Regions from separate parts of the Pseudobacter ginsenosidimutans genome, predicted to be linked through region 1. Evidence: riboswitches for the same ligand, from Rfam matches in the RefSeq annotation. Region 1 holds a riboswitch; each other region holds the start of a gene.
The links. Region 1 has a riboswitch for S-adenosylmethionine ahead of FSB84_RS28225 (SusC/RagA family TonB-linked outer membrane protein). Riboswitches for the same ligand answer to the same signal wherever they lie in the genome.
Positions count from the first base shown of each region.

Region 1 (5,748 bases):
AAAGCAAAAGGCCAGGTGGAAGTTACTGCTGCCGATGGTAAGAAACAGATCGTTGAAGGAAAACATGTAATCATAGCAACCGGCGGCCGCAGCCGCGAACTGCCTGCCCTGAAACAGGATGGCAAAAAGATCATCGGCTATCGTGAAGCCATGACATTGCCCACACAACCAAAGAGCATCATCGTGGTTGGATCAGGCGCTATCGGTGTTGAGTTCGGTTATTTTTACAATGCCCTCGGAACAAAAGTTACCATCGTGGAATTCCTCCCGCGCATCGTTCCTGTTGAAGACGAAGACGTATCGAAAGAACTGGAAAAGAATTTCAAGAAACAAGGCATCGAAGTAATGACCAATGCTGAAGTAACTTCTGTAGATACTTCAGGCAATGGCGTGAAAGCGAAAGTGAAAACTGCCAATGGTGAAGTGGTGCTCGAAGCAGACGTACTGCTCAGCGCAGTTGGTGTTGCCGCCAATATCGAAGGCATCGGACTGGAAACTCTCGGCATCAAAACCGATAAAGGCCGCGTTGCTGTAGATAAATATTATCAAACCAATGTTCCCGGTTTCTATGCGATCGGCGACTGCGCCCCCGGCCAGGCTCTCGCACATGTTGCCAGCAAAGAAGGCATCATCTGTGTGGAGAACATTGCCTACAACGAGAAAAAATACAACCACCAGCCTGAAGCGCTCGACTATGGTAACGTACCAGGATGTACTTATTGCACACCTGAGATCGCTTCTGTTGGCTTCACAGAGAAACAGGCGAAAGAAGCCGGCTACGAGATCAAAGTGGGCAAATTCCCGCTCAGCGCATCCGGTAAAGCTTCTGCAGCAGGCCATACCGAAGGTTTCGTAAAAGTGATCTTCGACGCCAAATACGGCGAATGGCTCGGTACTCATATGATCGGTTACAATGTAACGGAGATGATCATCGAAACAGTGGTAGGCCGCAAACTGGAAACCACCTACCATGAAGTGCTGAACAGCATCCACCCACACCCCACCATCAGCGAAAGTGTGAAAGACGCTATCGAAGTGGCGTATGGCGAAGCTATCCACCTCTAATCGTTTTATACAGCATATTGAAGCCGTTCCCGATGGGAGCGGCTTTTTTTTGCGTACAGGCCGGCCAACTGTTAAATCTGTCTGAAAGGCTGGTTTATGATTCTTTCACGCATACTGATCACGCTATCCTGCCGTTATTCGAAAAGCAGGTACGGAGCGGCACTTGCGTGTCTGCCCGATATTTCATATTTTAAAACCGAAAGCAACCTTCAGCAAATGAGCATCTTAAAAGCATTGGGGGCTAGCTTTATCCTTGCACTGACAACTCCGGTTGGAATGGCGCAATCGTCCCCCAACCCAACAGCAGACAGCATCAGATATTTTCTGGTGAACGCAGTGGAAAGACCAGCAATTGTAAACCCTAACGGATGTCGTGAACCGAAAATGATCGGGATCGGTTTGCAATCGCAGTCGGCAAATGTGTACTGCCCCGGTAAGGCAACAGTGATCACCACTTTCGAGATAGAAGGAACATATGCCGTAATGTTTAAAACCGACTCCACCACTTTTTGGGTAGTGAGCGATCTGAAAGATGTACAATTGAAAAAAGGAGAAACAGTTGAAAGAGGCGCTTTCATAGGTGAAGCCGCATGGAATGAAGACACTCAAAACTACGAATGTGATCTCTTACTGAACCTTAAAAAAACAAATGCGAATCGTGAAAAGATGGAAGAATACCTGAACAGGATGAAATAGCATGATCAAATCCAAACAGACCGAACCCTGATAAGCCTATAACCATGATCAACAAGCGCTTTTCCATTATTGCAGCAATGGCTATCATCTGCCTGATTGCCTGCAACAAGATCAAATCCGGCAAAGAGATGCCTGGCCAGGAAACAAGCTATATTAAGAAACTTGGTCTGCTGGATAAGAATGAACAGATCATAAAATTCTACTCCAATTACAAGTTTAAGAATGCAGGGAATTTCTTCACGGAGAAACGGATCGCGAAGTATTGGATAGACGAACATGATAGCAGCAAAACTCAGATCGAGTATGCCTTTTATGAAGATATCAAATCGATAGACAGTATCACGAATGTACCTTCCACCTATTGCCCGTATTTACTTGTAACCAGGAAAAATGGAAGCACTTTCAAAGTGTTTGTCAATGGAAAGAAGCGGGATGTGATCGTTTTCTTTGAAGATGCAATGAGAATGATTGCAAAGAGATAGAAAGATCAGGGGCCCCATGCCGAGCAGGTCTCATTGCAAAAGACACTGTGAGGACTCGAAAGCGACAAACAATTTCACTCCAACCATTTTTCCTGAACAGTTATTCCTTGAATATGACCATTCAAATATCTTTTCGGCAATCATTACCCTACTTTTTTGGTGGACTAACAATTGCATTTTATATTTGCACCCTCAAACATCAGTTCTTTCACAACAACTTATCCAGAATAGACCGAGGGAAGGGCCCTGAGACGTCTTGGCAACCTGTACCAACCAGGTATAAGGTGCTAATTCCTGCTCCTGATCAGGAGAAAGATGAGGTAGTTGAAAACTTCCTGCAAATCTGTTTTACTTCCGTTGCATCACTTTCTGGTAGATTGTTGTCTAAATAAAAGTCACATTGAAATGAAAACTGTATTGTCCACTCTGCCACTTTTATGCACTTCACATAACCGCATGCAACTTAGTTGTTGTTGCTGCTGTATGCGGTAGATACTACCACCCATCACAACTTGAACACAAAGTAAGAAACTGAAACGGGACTAACTGTCCTGTACAACCGATGTTTTGCCATAAACCGGACATTGCACCGGAACGGGAATTTCATGTCTACTATTAATATAAATAAGTTATGCTTAAGAAAAATGTAACCCTTCTGCTGACATTGCTCATCAGCATCGGGCTATACGCACAAAAAAGAACCCTGCAGGGTGTTGTGCTGACTGCCGAAAGCAAGCAACCCCTCGAAGGGGCCACTATCACAGTGAACAGATCATCCCTTATCACCACTACAGATCAACAGGGAAAATTCAAATTGGAACTGCCCGACGGAAAAGCAGTGCTTTCCATCTCCTTTGTAGGAAGGGAAACCATTGAAGTGGATGCGAAATCAGATAACAATATCACCATCCTGCTGAAGGCATCCAATTCCACACTCGAAGAAGTGGTAGCCGTTGCCTACACAACTGTAAAACGCTCCGGCTATCCCGGCGCAGTAAGTGTTATCGGATCAGACAAGATCAATAACCGCCTTACGCCCAACCTCACCAATGCATTGCAGGGACTGGCGCCGGGCATTCAAACCACTTCCGCAAATGGTCAACCAGGAAATAACTCTGCTATCCGCATCCGCGGTGTGGGCTCTATCAATGCCAGCAGCGCTCCCCTCTTCGTGATCGATGGCGCTCCGTATGATGGAGACATCAATGCAATTGATCCGGCGGATATTGCATCGGTCAATATCCTGAAAGATGCCGCTGCAGCCAACCTCTACGGATCCCGCGCCGCCAATGGCGTGATCATCATCACCACCAAACAGGGAAAGAAAGGTGAGGACATTGCCGTGAACGCCACCCTCAACCAGGGATGGAGCAGCCGCGCCGTTAAGGACTACGACAAGATCGGCACCAATCAGTACTTTGAATATTTCTGGGAAGCGCTGCGCAATAAAGCCATCACCAACGGACAAAGCGCAGAACAGGCTGCTCAAACAGCAACCAACAATCTTGTATCAGAACTCGCTATCAATCCTTATGGCGCAAACTATCCAACTCCTGTTGGATTGAACGGCAAGATCGTGGCAGGCGCAACGCCACTCTGGAACGACGATTGGGAAGACGCCATGCTTCAACCAGCCAAATACACACAGGCACAGGTGAATGTAAGCGGGGGATCGGACAAGACCACTTACTATATCGGTACCGGATATACGAATAATGAAGGCGCCTTTCTCGGCTCCGGTTTCAAACGCTATAATTTCAGAAGCAATCTCACCATCCAGGCTAAGAAATGGCTGAAGGTTGGATTGAACCTGAATGGTAGCTCCACTTCGCAGGACTATCCGGTTTCTGCAGACAGCCGTCAGGCCAACGTGGTATTGTTTGGCAGGACCATCCCCAGCTTCTACCCCATCTACCAGCGCAATCCTGATGGCAGCTACAAGCTGGATGCAAAAGGTCAGCAACAATTCGATTACGGCACTTACAGGCCCAATGGCGCATTGCCACGTTACAACCTGATCGGATCACAACCATTGAATAAATCAAGGTACACGCGCGAGAACATTTCTGCCAGGACCTTCCTGGAAGCAGCCATCCTCGCCAACCTGAAAGTAAAGACCAGCTTCAACCTGGATTATATCAACGCCAATTCGCATTTCTATACCAATCCCCTGGTGGGTGAGGATGCAGGCATCGGAGGCTCTGTGAGCAAAAGCAATAGCCGCTTCCTCAGCTATACGTTCAACAATATCATTACTTATGATCTGGACTTCCAGTCGGGCCACCACCTCAACCTGCTGGCCGGCCAGGAATTCTACCAGCTCAATACCGGCGACCTCAGCGGCAGCCGTCAGAAATTCACGCTGGCCGACCTCTATGAACCAAACGCTGCTTCACAGCTGAATGATTTCACTGGTAACTCTGATGAATATGCGAAACTCAGTTTCTTCGGGCAGGGCCAATACAATTATCTCGGAAAATATTTTGCTACCGCATCGATCCGCCGCGATGGCAGCAGCCGCTTTTCTCCCGATTCCCGCTGGGGTACTTTCTGGTCTGCCGGTGCAAGCTGGAGATTGTCTGAAGAAGAATTCCTCAAATCCGTGAACTGGCTCAGCTCGCTCACGCTCAAAGCCAGCTATGGCGCTTCCGGTAACGACGCGCTCACAGGTTATTACAACTACCTGGCACTTTACGCCATCAAGAACAATCTCGGTAATGGCGGTATCATCACATCGAGGCTCCCCACACCCGACCTTCGCTGGGAAAGCAACCTGGTACTCAACCTGGGGACCGATTTCGGATTCTTTAAGAATCGCTTGTACGGGACCGTTAACTATTATATCAGAACCAGCAAGGACCTGCTATACGGAAGGCCCATGGCAGGTTCCACGGGGTTTACTTCCATCAGCGCCAATATCGGCAAGCTGCGCAACAGCGGTGTTGAAGTGGAGCTGAATGCTGTTCCTGTCAGCAATAAGGACTGGAGATGGCAGGTGGGCGTCAACTTCGCTCACAACAAAAATGAAATACTGGAACTTCCCCAGAAAGAGATCATCAGTGGCACCAAAAGGCTGGCCGTGGGTGGTTCTATCTACGATTTCTTTATCCGCGAATGGGCCGGCGTAGATCCAAACACCGGAAACCCGCTCTGGTACAAAACTACAGCGGACGGCAAAAAAGAAACAACCGGCACCTACAGCTCAGGAACACTCTACAATGTGGGCACGGCCCTTCCTGATCTCACCGGTGGCTTTACCAGCTCACTCAGCTATAAGGATTTTGAGCTCAGCTTCGTACTCGCCTACAGCCTCGGAGGTAAAGTGCTTGACCTTGATTATGTACAGCTGATGTCAGGCGGATTGAATCCCGGCCGCAACTGGAGCACAGAACTGCTTAACCGCTGGACGCCCGATAATAAGGCAACCAATGTGCCCCGCGCCACCACAGACGATCTCAGCTTTACACAAACTTCCAGCCGCTGGCTTTATGACGCCACTTATGCA
Region 1 is NZ_CP042431.1:7,223,951-7,229,698, forward strand. It holds gene lpdA (dihydrolipoyl dehydrogenase) at 1-1,065, shown strand, start outside; gene FSB84_RS28215 (hypothetical protein) at 1,282-1,761, shown strand; gene FSB84_RS28220 (hypothetical protein) at 1,806-2,243, shown strand; SAM riboswitch class I at 2,459-2,565, shown strand; gene FSB84_RS28225 (SusC/RagA family TonB-linked outer membrane protein) at 2,875-5,748, shown strand, end outside.

Region 2 (5,748 bases), 3.7 Mb from region 1:
AAGAATTCAAAAAGCTGGGATAAAGCCGTTCGTGATGGTTTTGTTCCCGGTGAAACCCTCTTCGAGATCGAAGAAGCGCTGCAACGCGGAACCGTGATCTGCTATCTGCTCAGCGATGCTGCACAGATCGCCATGTGGCCTACAGTAAAGAAATATCTGACTCCCGGCAAAGCCCTGTATTTCTCTCATGGCTTCGGTATCACTTATAATGATCAGACCGGTATCATTCCTCCTGCTGATGTGGACGTGTTCCTCGTAGCGCCCAAAGGTTCCGGTACATCACTCCGCAGGATGTTCCTGCAGGGCCGTGGTCTGAACAGCTCATACGCTATCTTCCAGGATGCAACAGGCCGCGCTTTTGAAAGAGTGGTGGCGCTGGGCATCGCTATCGGTAGCGGTTACCTGTTTGAAACTGATTTCAGGAAAGAAGTATTCTCCGATCTTACTGGTGAGCGCGGCACCCTGATGGGCGCTATCCAGGGCATCTTCGCTGCACAGTACGAAGTGCTGCGCAAAAAAGGTCACACGCCATCTGAAGCATTCAACGAAACTGTTGAAGAGCTCACACAATCCCTGATGCCATTGGTGGCTGAGAACGGAATGGACTGGATGTATGCCAACTGTTCTACCACTGCTCAACGCGGTGCACTGGACTGGTGGAAAAAATTCCGCGACGCTACACTGCCTGTATTCACTGAGCTGTATGAGAGTGTGGCAGCTGGTAAAGAAGCAGCCCGTTCTATCAGCAGCAACAGCCAGGTTGATTATCGTGAGAAACTGGAAGCAGAACTGAAAGAGCTCCGCGAAAGCGAACTGTGGCAAGCCGGTAAAACAGTGCGCAGTCTGCGTCCTGAAAACCAGGCGGCGCAACCTGCAAAAGCAGTAGCGGCCAATTAAGATTTTTTGCAAGGGTTATGCGGCGGCTGCCTGTGGCCAGCCTGCGGAATGGGGGGCTTCAGACCCCGGACCAACGGAACTGTTCACGGCAGTTGTCCGCCCCGCCCCTGCAATGATTGATGTAGTTTCGGAGAGCAGTCGCTCGCGTCCCCGCGAGTGACATTTATTGGCTCGCCTCTGGCGGGCACCGTGTCGCCGGAGGCGACAAAATAGTTGTCACTCGCGGGGACGCGAGCGACTGCACCCAAAAATGGCGGGCAGGCGCCTGAACCTGCAACAAAACATGAGCACTACTACAAACCTGATGGCGGCCCTCGAATTCCACAAAGCGGCTATGCGCCTGCGCAAAGTGGTGAACAGAACGCCCCTTCAGTATTCGCATAATCTAAGCCGTAAGTACGGGGCCCAGGTATATCTCAAGCGTGAGGATCTGCAGGTGGTGCGCTCCTACAAACTGCGCGGCGCCTACAATATGATGAGCAGCCTTGAACCGGGGGAAATGTCCAAAGGCGTGGTATGCGCAAGCGCCGGTAACCATGCACAGGGATTTGCTTTCTCCTGTAAAAGACTCAACGTGAAAGGTGTGGTGTTCATGCCCATCATTACACCCAATCAGAAGGTTTCACAAACCAAGATGTTCGGGGAAGATAATATCGAGATCAGGCTCGTTGGCGATACCTTCGACGATTGCGCTGCAGCAGCACGCGCATTCACTGAAGCCAATGGCATGACCTTCATCCCGCCATTTGATGATCTGCGCATCATTGAAGGACAGGGAACCGTAGGGCTGGAGATCCTGGAAGACCAGAGCGAAGTGGATTTCCTCTTTGTGCCCGTTGGCGGCGGCGGCCTCAGCGCCGGTGTTGGGTCTTACTTCAAAACCTATTCACCCAAAACAAAGATCATTGGCCTGGAGCCGGAAGGTGCACCCAGCATGAAACAGGCGCTGGAAGCAGGTCACCCGGTAACGCTTGATAATATCGAAAGATTTGTAGACGGCGCTGCCGTGAAAAGAGTAGGGGAGATCACCTTCGAACTATGCCGGGAAGTGCTCAGCGAAATGCACCTGGTGCCGGAAGGAAAAGTTTGTTCCACTATTCTCAAACTTTATAACGAAGATGCGATTGTGGTAGAGCCCGCAGGAGCACTCAGCATTGCTGCGCTGGACGACTATGCTGCACAGATCAAAGGGAAGACCGTGGTTTGCGTAGTGAGTGGCAGCAACAATGATATCGACCGCATGCAGGAGATCAAGGAACGCAGCCTTCAGTACGAAGGACTGAAACATTATTTCCTCATCCGGTTTGCCCAAAGGCCCGGCGCGCTGAAAGAATTTGTGAATCATGTACTGGGACAAGAAGACGATATCACCAGGTTTGAATATTATCAGAAACACAATAAGGAAACCGGACCTGCTTTGGTTGGGATCGAGCTCCGGAAGCGGGAAGATTATGATGCATTGCTGAAGAACATGCAGCAATACCAGATCAATTACACTGAGCTGAACAAAGACGATACGCTCTTCGGATATCTGGTGTAACAGGTTCTCTGGATAAAGGCAGGATTTAGTGTTGTAATAACACAATAAAAAAATTTTCGGGAAGTATATGAATCCACGAGATTCATGTATATATTTGCCACGTTCTAAGGAATAACTTATCAAGAAAGGCAGAGGGAAACGGGCCCGATGACGCCTTGACAACCTTCCAACAGAGCAGACATAGTGCATCGTCGTTTGTATAACTGTTGGAAAAGGTGCCAATTCCTACCCCCTGCCATGATGGGGGAAAGATAAGTCAGAGTATAGCTTTGAATGGTGAATATGCCTGTATGGGCATTCCTATATAATTGAAGCTCGTCTGACTATATATCAGATGAGCTTTTTTGTTTGCGCCTCCTCTGAAACCCAGTACCGGGCGCTTACATGTACGTTTGTTTAATAGTAGATTTTCTCATGTGACCGTTTGGTCTAACCAGGGATTGTTTTTACTTTCCCTGCTTTTTTTTAGAACCGCATTCACGTAGGGACAGTTGTAACAGGTTATTACACTTTGGTCAGGGTAATACGATGTTTCAAAGCGAAACAAAGGGCAAGTACTTTGCTTTAACTGTCTGAGCTATGAGAGAACAATATCGTCAACTGTATGAAAAAATGCTGGTTGAGATGGAAGACTGCGGTAAACGGTATGCCACTGAGAAAGAACAGATCGAATGCTGCTTTCAAACTTGCGAACGTAACTGGAATGCCTTACTGCAACTGCTGGATCATCGCCAGTTCCGCACCATCAATGATGAGATCTGGTTCTTCAAAACAGTGAAGCCGGCCTTTACCGGAATGCTGGAATACTTTGCACTGGTGTATAAAGCTGCGTTGTTCCACCCGGAATCAGGCAGCGATGTACAGGAGATCAGTAATTTCTGGAGAAAAGAGCTACGCCACGCCGAAAAATTCCTCGAAGAGAACGAACAATTCTATCACTATTACAAGACGGGCAGAACTGAAATGGACGAAGTTTATTTTGTCCGTACAGTCCATCCGCAAGATCCCTCTGTGCCCGTTGCATACAGAAGTCATCACGGGACCATCTCCTTTCACAACAACTCTTCCCACGACGGCCTGTTCGCCGCCATCCAGGCCCGCGACAAATACCTCAGCTACGTAAAACGAAAAATTCAAACGGTTGAATCACAGTAAGTTTGATGTTGTGCCGCTATTTTTTTAGTTAAACCTGCATACTGCCATAGGGGTAAGCCATTTTCCGGTTGTCATATTAATAAAGGTCAATTGGGCGAAGCAGTTATCTTTGGCGCCAGATTTCAAAATCTACGAATGGCAGTATCGGAAGCAGGGAGTACACACTTGCTGGGCACAGCATTTGAGAATGTTTTTAAAAGTCATTTTAAGAGCCTTCACTCCTATGCATATACGATAGTTAAAGATGATATGGTTGCTGAAGAGATGGTCCAGAACGTATTCTGCAAGATCTGGGAAAAGAAAGGACATCTCGAGATTGAAACTTCGCTCACCGCTTATCTGTACAGGGCCGTTTACAACGAAAGCCTGAATCACATCAAACATCAGAAAGTAAGATTGGCCTATCAGGCGCATGCCTCTTATCAAATGAAAGAGCAGACTGATTCTGCTTCAAAAAAAGTATTGTTGAGCGACCTTGAACAAAAGTTGCGGAAAGCCATGAGCGAGCTTCCGGAACAATGCCGCACCATTTTCCAGATGAGCCGTTTTGAAGAACTCAAATACCAGGAGATTGCCGACCGGCTGGGCATCTCCATCAAAACCGTAGAAAACCAGATGGGGAAGGCACTCAAATTGCTGCGAAGCAAATTGATAGACTTCCTGCCACTGTTATTGATAATCCTGACCAACCTCTAAAACGAAAACTGATTGAATGCCGAATTTTACAATATAAGTGATGACCTGCTGGTGAAATACCTGTTGGGTGAGGCGTCTGCCGGTGAACGGAAAGAGGTGGAGCAATGGATCGATGCCAACCCTGACCATCAGCGTTATTATGAGCAGTTCAAATTCATCTGGGACGAAAGCCAGGAACTGGCAGCCAAAAGTTCCGTGAATGAGAACGATGCCTGGAAAAGATTCCAGCAGCGGATCAGTGGCGAAGAAACCCGCCCCGTAATGACCGTGGTGGAACCCGCACGCACAAAATGGTACGATACGCGCATAGCCGCCGCCGTTATCATGCTGGTGGGAGTGGCCGCCCTGCTCTTTTTTATTCTTGTGCCATTCAAGTCCAATAAACAAGTAGTGCTGGCCACGCAAACCCAGTCAAAGGCCGAAACACTGCCCGATGGTTCGGTTGTTACCCTCAATAAGAATTCCACCATCTCCTATGCAGATGCTTTCAGGGGAAAGGACAGATCTGTGAAACTCAATGGCGAAGCCTTCTTTCAGGTGAAAGCAGATAAAGCGAAACCATTCATCGTTACCATCAATGATGTTACCATTACTGTTCTGGGTACTTCCTTCAATGTAAAAAGCAATAAAGGGAAAACGGAAGTGGTGGTGGAAAGCGGAATGGTGAAAGTGGAGCACGCTGCAAAGTCCGTGCAGCTGAAGCAAAAAGAAAAACTGGAGATCGAAACCGGTGATACGGTTCTGGTGAAGGAACCTGTAACAGATCAGTTCTATAAATTCTACCGGACACGCGAATTTGTTTGCGATGATACTCCGCTCTGGAAGTTAGTACAGGCAATGAACGAATCCTACAATGTGAATATCCGGATCGAAAATCCTTCATTCAGGAATATACAGTTCACGGGAACTTATTACAATATGTCGTTGCAGGAATTGCTCGATATGATCGTAGAAACTTCCTATCCATTATATGAGATCACCGTGGAAAGAAAGGATTCCCTCATCATACTGAAATAGGCATAGTACAGCAGCATGAGAACAATAATCAATGTGAAAAAGACGGGCCTTTGCGCTTTGCTCTCCTTACTATTCTTTTTCCTTTATCAAACCGGTAAGGGACAAACGCCGTTGAACCGCACGGTAACGCTGGAAGTGAATCGCCAGCAACTGGCCCATGTACTGGAGATCCTCAGTAACAAGGCTAATTTCTATTTTTCCTACAACAGCAATATCGTTCGTAAAGACAGTCTGGTTTCACTTAATGTGCAGAGCAGGTCTGTAGGCTATATCCTCCGCTTGCTTTTCAATGAAGGCTATGAGTTCAAGGAGAGTGGCAACTATATCATCATCCGCCGCAGGCCCATCCAGGTGCCGCTGATCACCACACAGGCCGCAAGTGAAGAAAACCTTTACTATGTTTCCGGTTATATTTTCGATGACCAGACCGGTGACCGGGTAGT
Region 2 is NZ_CP042431.1:3,160,022-3,165,769, forward strand. It holds gene ilvC (ketol-acid reductoisomerase) at 1-897, shown strand, start outside; gene ilvA (threonine ammonia-lyase IlvA) at 1,181-2,437, shown strand; SAM riboswitch class I at 2,551-2,695, shown strand; gene FSB84_RS12870 (RteC domain-containing protein) at 3,017-3,592, shown strand; gene FSB84_RS12875 (RNA polymerase sigma-70 factor) at 3,728-4,288, shown strand; gene FSB84_RS12880 (FecR domain-containing protein) at 4,301-5,305, shown strand; gene FSB84_RS12885 (peptidase associated/transthyretin-like domain-containing protein) at 5,321-5,748, shown strand, end outside.
Region 2: it holds a riboswitch for S-adenosylmethionine, as region 1 does, so the genes downstream of both, FSB84_RS12870 (RteC domain-containing protein) here and FSB84_RS28225 (SusC/RagA family TonB-linked outer membrane protein) in region 1, are expected to answer to the same signal.

Region 3 (5,748 bases), 940 kb from region 1:
CTGGCGCGGTTCAGCGTGAGATAGGTCAGGCCCACGTCAAGCAGGAACTGTACTCTTTCACGGATCTCTTTGAGGATATCTTTCGCAATCACATTTTGTTTATCGCTCAGTCTGTCTTCAATATTATTGAACCAGACCATGAGTTTATCGAGATTGAATTCGCTGAGTTCGGAAATATTCTTTCCGTCCACTTTGAACCAGAGACTTTCTTTTTTCAGCCTGGCCCCATCGCAGGTGGGACATGCTTTCAATTCCATGAACTGCTCTACCCATTGGCGGATGGCATCGCTGGAACTGGCCGCGAACCAGCGTTTGAGCTGGGGCACGATACCTTCGAACTCCGTCATGTATAAGTTAGCCTCAGTATCCACCGTATCAAAATCGAGGTGCTCATCTTCTTCCGGGCCGGTTTCGTTGCCGTACAACAAAATATTCATGGCTTTGGCGGGAAGGTCCTTTACCGGCACATCCATTTTGAATTTATGTTTCTTCGCCAGTTGCTGTACCTGTTTAAAGATGGTGTTCTCCCTTTCTTCGCCCAATGGTGCGATACCGCCTTCATTAATACTGCGTTCAGGATCCGGTATGATCGCGTCCATGCTTACCTGGTAGACTACCCCAAGTCCTTTGCAGGTGGGGCATGCTCCGTAAGGACTGTTGAACGAAAATGAGTTGGGAGAAGGTTCTTCGTAACTGATGCCTGTGTCTTCGCACATCAGTTGTTTGGAGTACTGGATCACTTTATCGCTGTCGTTCACCAGGAGGAACATCAGGTCTTTGCCGGTCTGCAAGGTTTTCTGAACACTCTGGCTGAGGCGGAGTTTCATATCAGGTGTAACAGGGAGTCTGTCTACCACTACTTCGATATCATGGATCTTGTAACGGTCAACCTGCATCTTCGGCACCAGGTCTTTCACTTCACCGTCTACCCTCACCTTGAGGTACCCTTTCTTACGGATATCTTCAAACAGCTCGCGGTAGTGTCCCTTACGGCCACGCACAAGTGGAGCCAGGAGGGTGATCTTTTTTCCGGTGAAACGCTGGAACACGTTGCTCACGATCTCCTCTTCGGAGAACTTCACCATTTTTTTCCCGGTATTGTAACTGTAAGCTTCGCCGATACGTGCGTACAGGAGACGCATGAAATCGTATACCTCGGTGATAGTGCCTACGGTTGAGCGCGGGTTTTTATTGGTGGTTTTCTGTTCGATGGAGATAACGGGGGAAAGCCCGGTGATCTTATCTACATCCGGTCTTTCCATATCGCCGATGAACTGTCTGGCATAAGCGCCGAAACTTTCCATGTAGCGGCGTTGCCCTTCGGCATAAATGGTATCGAAGGCGAGGGATGATTTTCCGCTGCCGGAGATACCTGTGATCACCACTAATTTATTTTTTGGAATACTGATGTCGATATTCTTGAGATTGTGTACCCGGGCTCCAAAGACATCGATCATTTCCTGCTGTGTGGTTCCGTTATTTTGTCCGTTTTCACCTGACACTGCCTTGTTTACTTTCACATTTGCCATAATTGCAGAGGCTGTATTTAAATTTTTTCCGGGATGAGGTTTTAGTGAGATATATACACAAATTGCAGTCCCAACCGGGAAAACATCAAAGATAAGAACAAAAGGCGGGCGGAAAAGTTGTAGAAGTCTTACTACTTTTTAGCATTCAGGTTCAATGAGATAGGTGACAAAATGGGAATGTGGTACAAAAATTGAAAGCGCAAGGATGAGTTTTCAAGATCAGGTGGATATTCTGATTTTCGGATTGTAACTAATTTTGATGAGTTTTGCAGCATCATAAAGCCCGCTCTGATAATTAGCGAACACTCAGTTCATTAGAAAGTTACCTTGATTACATTAAAAAAAAAGACTATGAAATTACTTAAAAACACCCTGACAGGACTTATGGCAGCATCAGTTTTATTAGCTGGCTGCAGCAGCATGAACAAAACTCAAAAAGGAGCAGTGATCGGAACGGCAGGTGGCGCCGCGGCAGGTGCCATCATCGGTAAAGTGGCAGGTAATGCGGCACTGGGCGCTATCATTGGTGCTGCAGTAGGTGGTGTAACCGGTACTGTGATCGGTAAGAAAATGGACAAACAGGCTGCTGAGATCAAGAACGAAGTACCAGGTGCTACCGTTGAGCGTGTTGGCGAAGGTATCGTTGTTGAGTTTGCAGACAAGAATGCCGTATTGTTCGGTTTCGACAAGGCAGACCTCACTCCTGCAACAGAGAACAGCCTGAACAAACTGGTTCAGATCCTGAAAGAGTATCCTGATACCAATATCGAGGTTCAGGGGCATACTGATTCAAGAGGTACCGATGAGTACAACATGCAGCTTTCCCAGAGAAGGGCAACTTCAGTGGCCGGTTACCTCACCAGGAATGGTGTTGCTTCAGGCCGTGTAACTACCAAAGGTTATGGTGAATCAGCTCCCGTGGCTACCAATGACACAGACGAAGGCCGCGCACAAAACCGTCGCGTGAACTTCCTGATCACAGCCAACGAGAAAATGAAATCTGATGCCAAGAAAGAATCGAACAATTAATTAGCATATTATACGTTTTTGCATATTGTGCTTATTAACATGGGAAAATTGAAATTAAACAGGGCATCCGAGATCAATTACTTATTTATAATCCAGCCCTAATTTCAATTCTTAAATAAAAAAACCAAAAAATGAAAAGGAAATTTTTGGCTCTTAGCGCAGTTTTAGCTCTGATGGCAGGTGCAGCAACCGCACAGAACAAAACCACTTTCGGTGTTCGTGCAGGTGTGAACTTCACTAACTTGAATGGCGAGATTGGAGGAAATGATCTAGATCTCAAAATGAAAGCTGGTTTCCACGTAGGTGTGAACGCTGAAATTCCTCTTGCAGATGAATTCTTCATTCAGCCAGGTGTTCTGTTCAGCACAAAAGGAGCGAAAGCAGACGAAGGCGATGGAAAAATCAACATCTCCTATGCTGAAGTTCCTGTGAACTTCCTGTATAAACCAGAAGTTGGAACAGGCAGGCTTCTCCTTGGTGTAGGCCCCTATCTTGGAATCGCTGTAGGCGGTAAATTCAAAGGAGATGGAGATGACATGGATATTGAATTCACCAATGATGTTGAGAATGAGAATGAATATTTGTATTCAATGAAACGTCTCGACTTCGGTGGAAACCTTTTGTTTGGTTATGAATTTACCAACAAATTCTCAGTTCAGTTGAACGCTCAGTTGGGTATGGCAAACCTGTCCCCAAAATTCCAGGGCGAAAAGCTGGATGACACCAAAATGAAAAATACTTCATTTGGTGTATCTGTAGGCTACAGATTCTAATCGGTCTCATTCCGCCGTAATAACAACCTGGAGACTTCGGTCTCCAGGTTTTTTTGTTTATTTCGATTTGCTCATTATCTTTGCACCAGTTCTTTTTACATCTCTTATCAAGAAAGGCAGAGGGAAATGGCCCGATGAAGCCTTGACAACCTATTCTTTACGACAGCAATGCCGGAAAGAAAAAGGTGCCAATACCACCGTTTAACAACGGACTGATAAGTCAGATAATAGCTTCAAACAATACGACCTCAAAACATATTGAAAAGCTCTTCCTGACTATCGGAAGAGTTTTTTTTTGCCCCTACCGGCACGCTTGCCAGCTCCGGTATCTCCGCAAATCAACGCTCTCCGATCGTTCTCCACTCTTGATAATGGCTGTCGCAGAACACTGTTTATTCAACAATCATCAACGATGGTGCTGACTGAAAAAACACAACAACAAAAGCACTCATCACAAAAACTGTTTATCATGCAAGCGACAACACAACTCATTCACAGCATCCCCGTTGATCCATTGACCGGAGCTGTATCCGTGCCCATCTATCAGACTTCCACCTTCGTGCAGGATGCACCGGGTGTGAATAAAGGGTACGACTATGCGCGCAGCGGTAATCCCACACGCGCCACACTGGAATCACTGATCGCGCAGCTCGAAGGCGGCGCAACCGGCCTCGCATTCGCATCAGGTCTCGCAGCCATCGACGCCGTTGCCAAACTTCTCAAAACAGGAGACGAGATCGTTGCTGTAGATGATATCTATGGCGGCGCCTACCGCCTCTTCACACAGGTGTATGAACAATTCGGTATCAAGATCAATTTTGTTGACACATCCGATCCCGCCAAAGTACTGGATGCCATCACACCAAAAACAAAACTGATCTGGCTGGAAACACCTACCAATCCCACTTTGAAGATCTCAGACATCGAAGCCATTGCGAAGATCGCCAAAGCAAGCAATGCCTGGCTTTGTGTTGACAATACTTTCGCTACTCCCGCCCTGCAACAACCGCTGTTGCTCGGAGCCGATATTGTTGTACACTCTGCCACAAAATATCTCGGAGGCCATAGCGATCTGATCGCCGGACTGGTAGTAACCAAGGATCCCGAGCTCGGCGCACGCATCAAATTCTATCAGAATGCAACCGGTAATATCCTCGGGCCATTCGACAGCTGGCTGGTGATCCGCGGCATCGAAACATTACACCTCCGCATCCGCCAGCACAGTGAAAGCGCACTCGCAATTGCAAAATACCTGGAGCAGCATCCTGCAGTTGACAAAGTGTATTATCCCGGCCTCGCATCACATCCCAATCACGCAACAGCTAAAAAGCAATCTAAAGGTTTTGGCGGTATCGTAAGCTTCTCACTGAAGCAGGACCATCTCGATGCAGCCACTGCACTGGTTACATCCACTAAATTATTCAAGCTGGCCGAAAGCCTCGGCGGCATCAAGAGCCTTGTGAGCCATCCGGCCAGCATGACGCATAAATCCATCCCCGCTGAAAAGCGCCAGGCGGCGGGTGTTTCAGACAGCCTCATCAGACTCAGTCTCGGACTCGAAGATGTTCAGGACCTGATCAGCGATCTCGATCAAGCATTCAATACCAGCGCTGCCAAACTCGAAAAATCAAATACTCATCAAGTAGCAGCCTGTTAAGTTTCAAATATTATGAGCCAGGAAATAATCAAAACGTACAAAGACATCGACCGGACCATTTTGAAAGGCATCCCGAACCCTACAGACCAGGCGTACGAGATCAAGATCAAAATCCCCGAATTCACCTTCCTCGGTGTAAAAGAGCAACCGGACTTTGCAGTGATCTACCTCACCTTCTATCCCGGAAAAAAAGTGATAGAACTGAAATCACTCAAACAATACATCTTCCAGCTGCGAAACATCGTTGCCTCCTACGAGCGACTGATCAATATCATTTATGATGATCTCCAGGCAGCTTACGAACCAGCGCGAATGCGGCTCGTAATGATCTGCAATCCCAGAGGCGGCATCAGCTCCAAGCTGACTATCGACTCAGACTGGAAGATCCGCGGCGGAAAAGAAGCCTTCAATGACTGGAAACTCATTGAAGACGAATGGGAAGTAACCATGTAATCTGTATCTAATAAAACACTCAATATATAATCATCAACGATGGACGCACACAAACAATTGACGATCGGCTTATTCGGTTTTGGCGTAGTGGGCGAAGGACTTTACAAAGTGCTGCAGCAAACGCCTTCACTGAAAGCCAGCATAAAGAAGGTATGTATCAAGAACCCGGAAAAGAAACGCAACGCACCCGATTCTCTCTTCACAACAGATAAAGACGTTCTGCTCAATGATCCCGAGATCAATGTGATCGTGGAAGTGATCAATGAATCCGAGAATGCTTTCCATATCGTTTCCACTGCTCTGAAGA
Region 3 is NZ_CP042431.1:368,160-373,907, forward strand. It holds gene uvrA (excinuclease ABC subunit UvrA) at 1-1,529, opposite strand, end outside; gene FSB84_RS01460 (OmpA family protein) at 1,881-2,558, shown strand; gene FSB84_RS01465 (porin family protein) at 2,690-3,331, shown strand; SAM riboswitch class I at 3,433-3,553, shown strand; gene FSB84_RS01470 (trans-sulfuration enzyme family protein) at 3,801-4,988, shown strand; gene queF (preQ(1) synthase) at 5,001-5,441, shown strand; gene FSB84_RS01480 (homoserine dehydrogenase) at 5,481-5,748, shown strand, end outside.
Region 3: it holds a riboswitch for S-adenosylmethionine, as region 1 does, so the genes downstream of both, FSB84_RS01470 (trans-sulfuration enzyme family protein) here and FSB84_RS28225 (SusC/RagA family TonB-linked outer membrane protein) in region 1, are expected to answer to the same signal.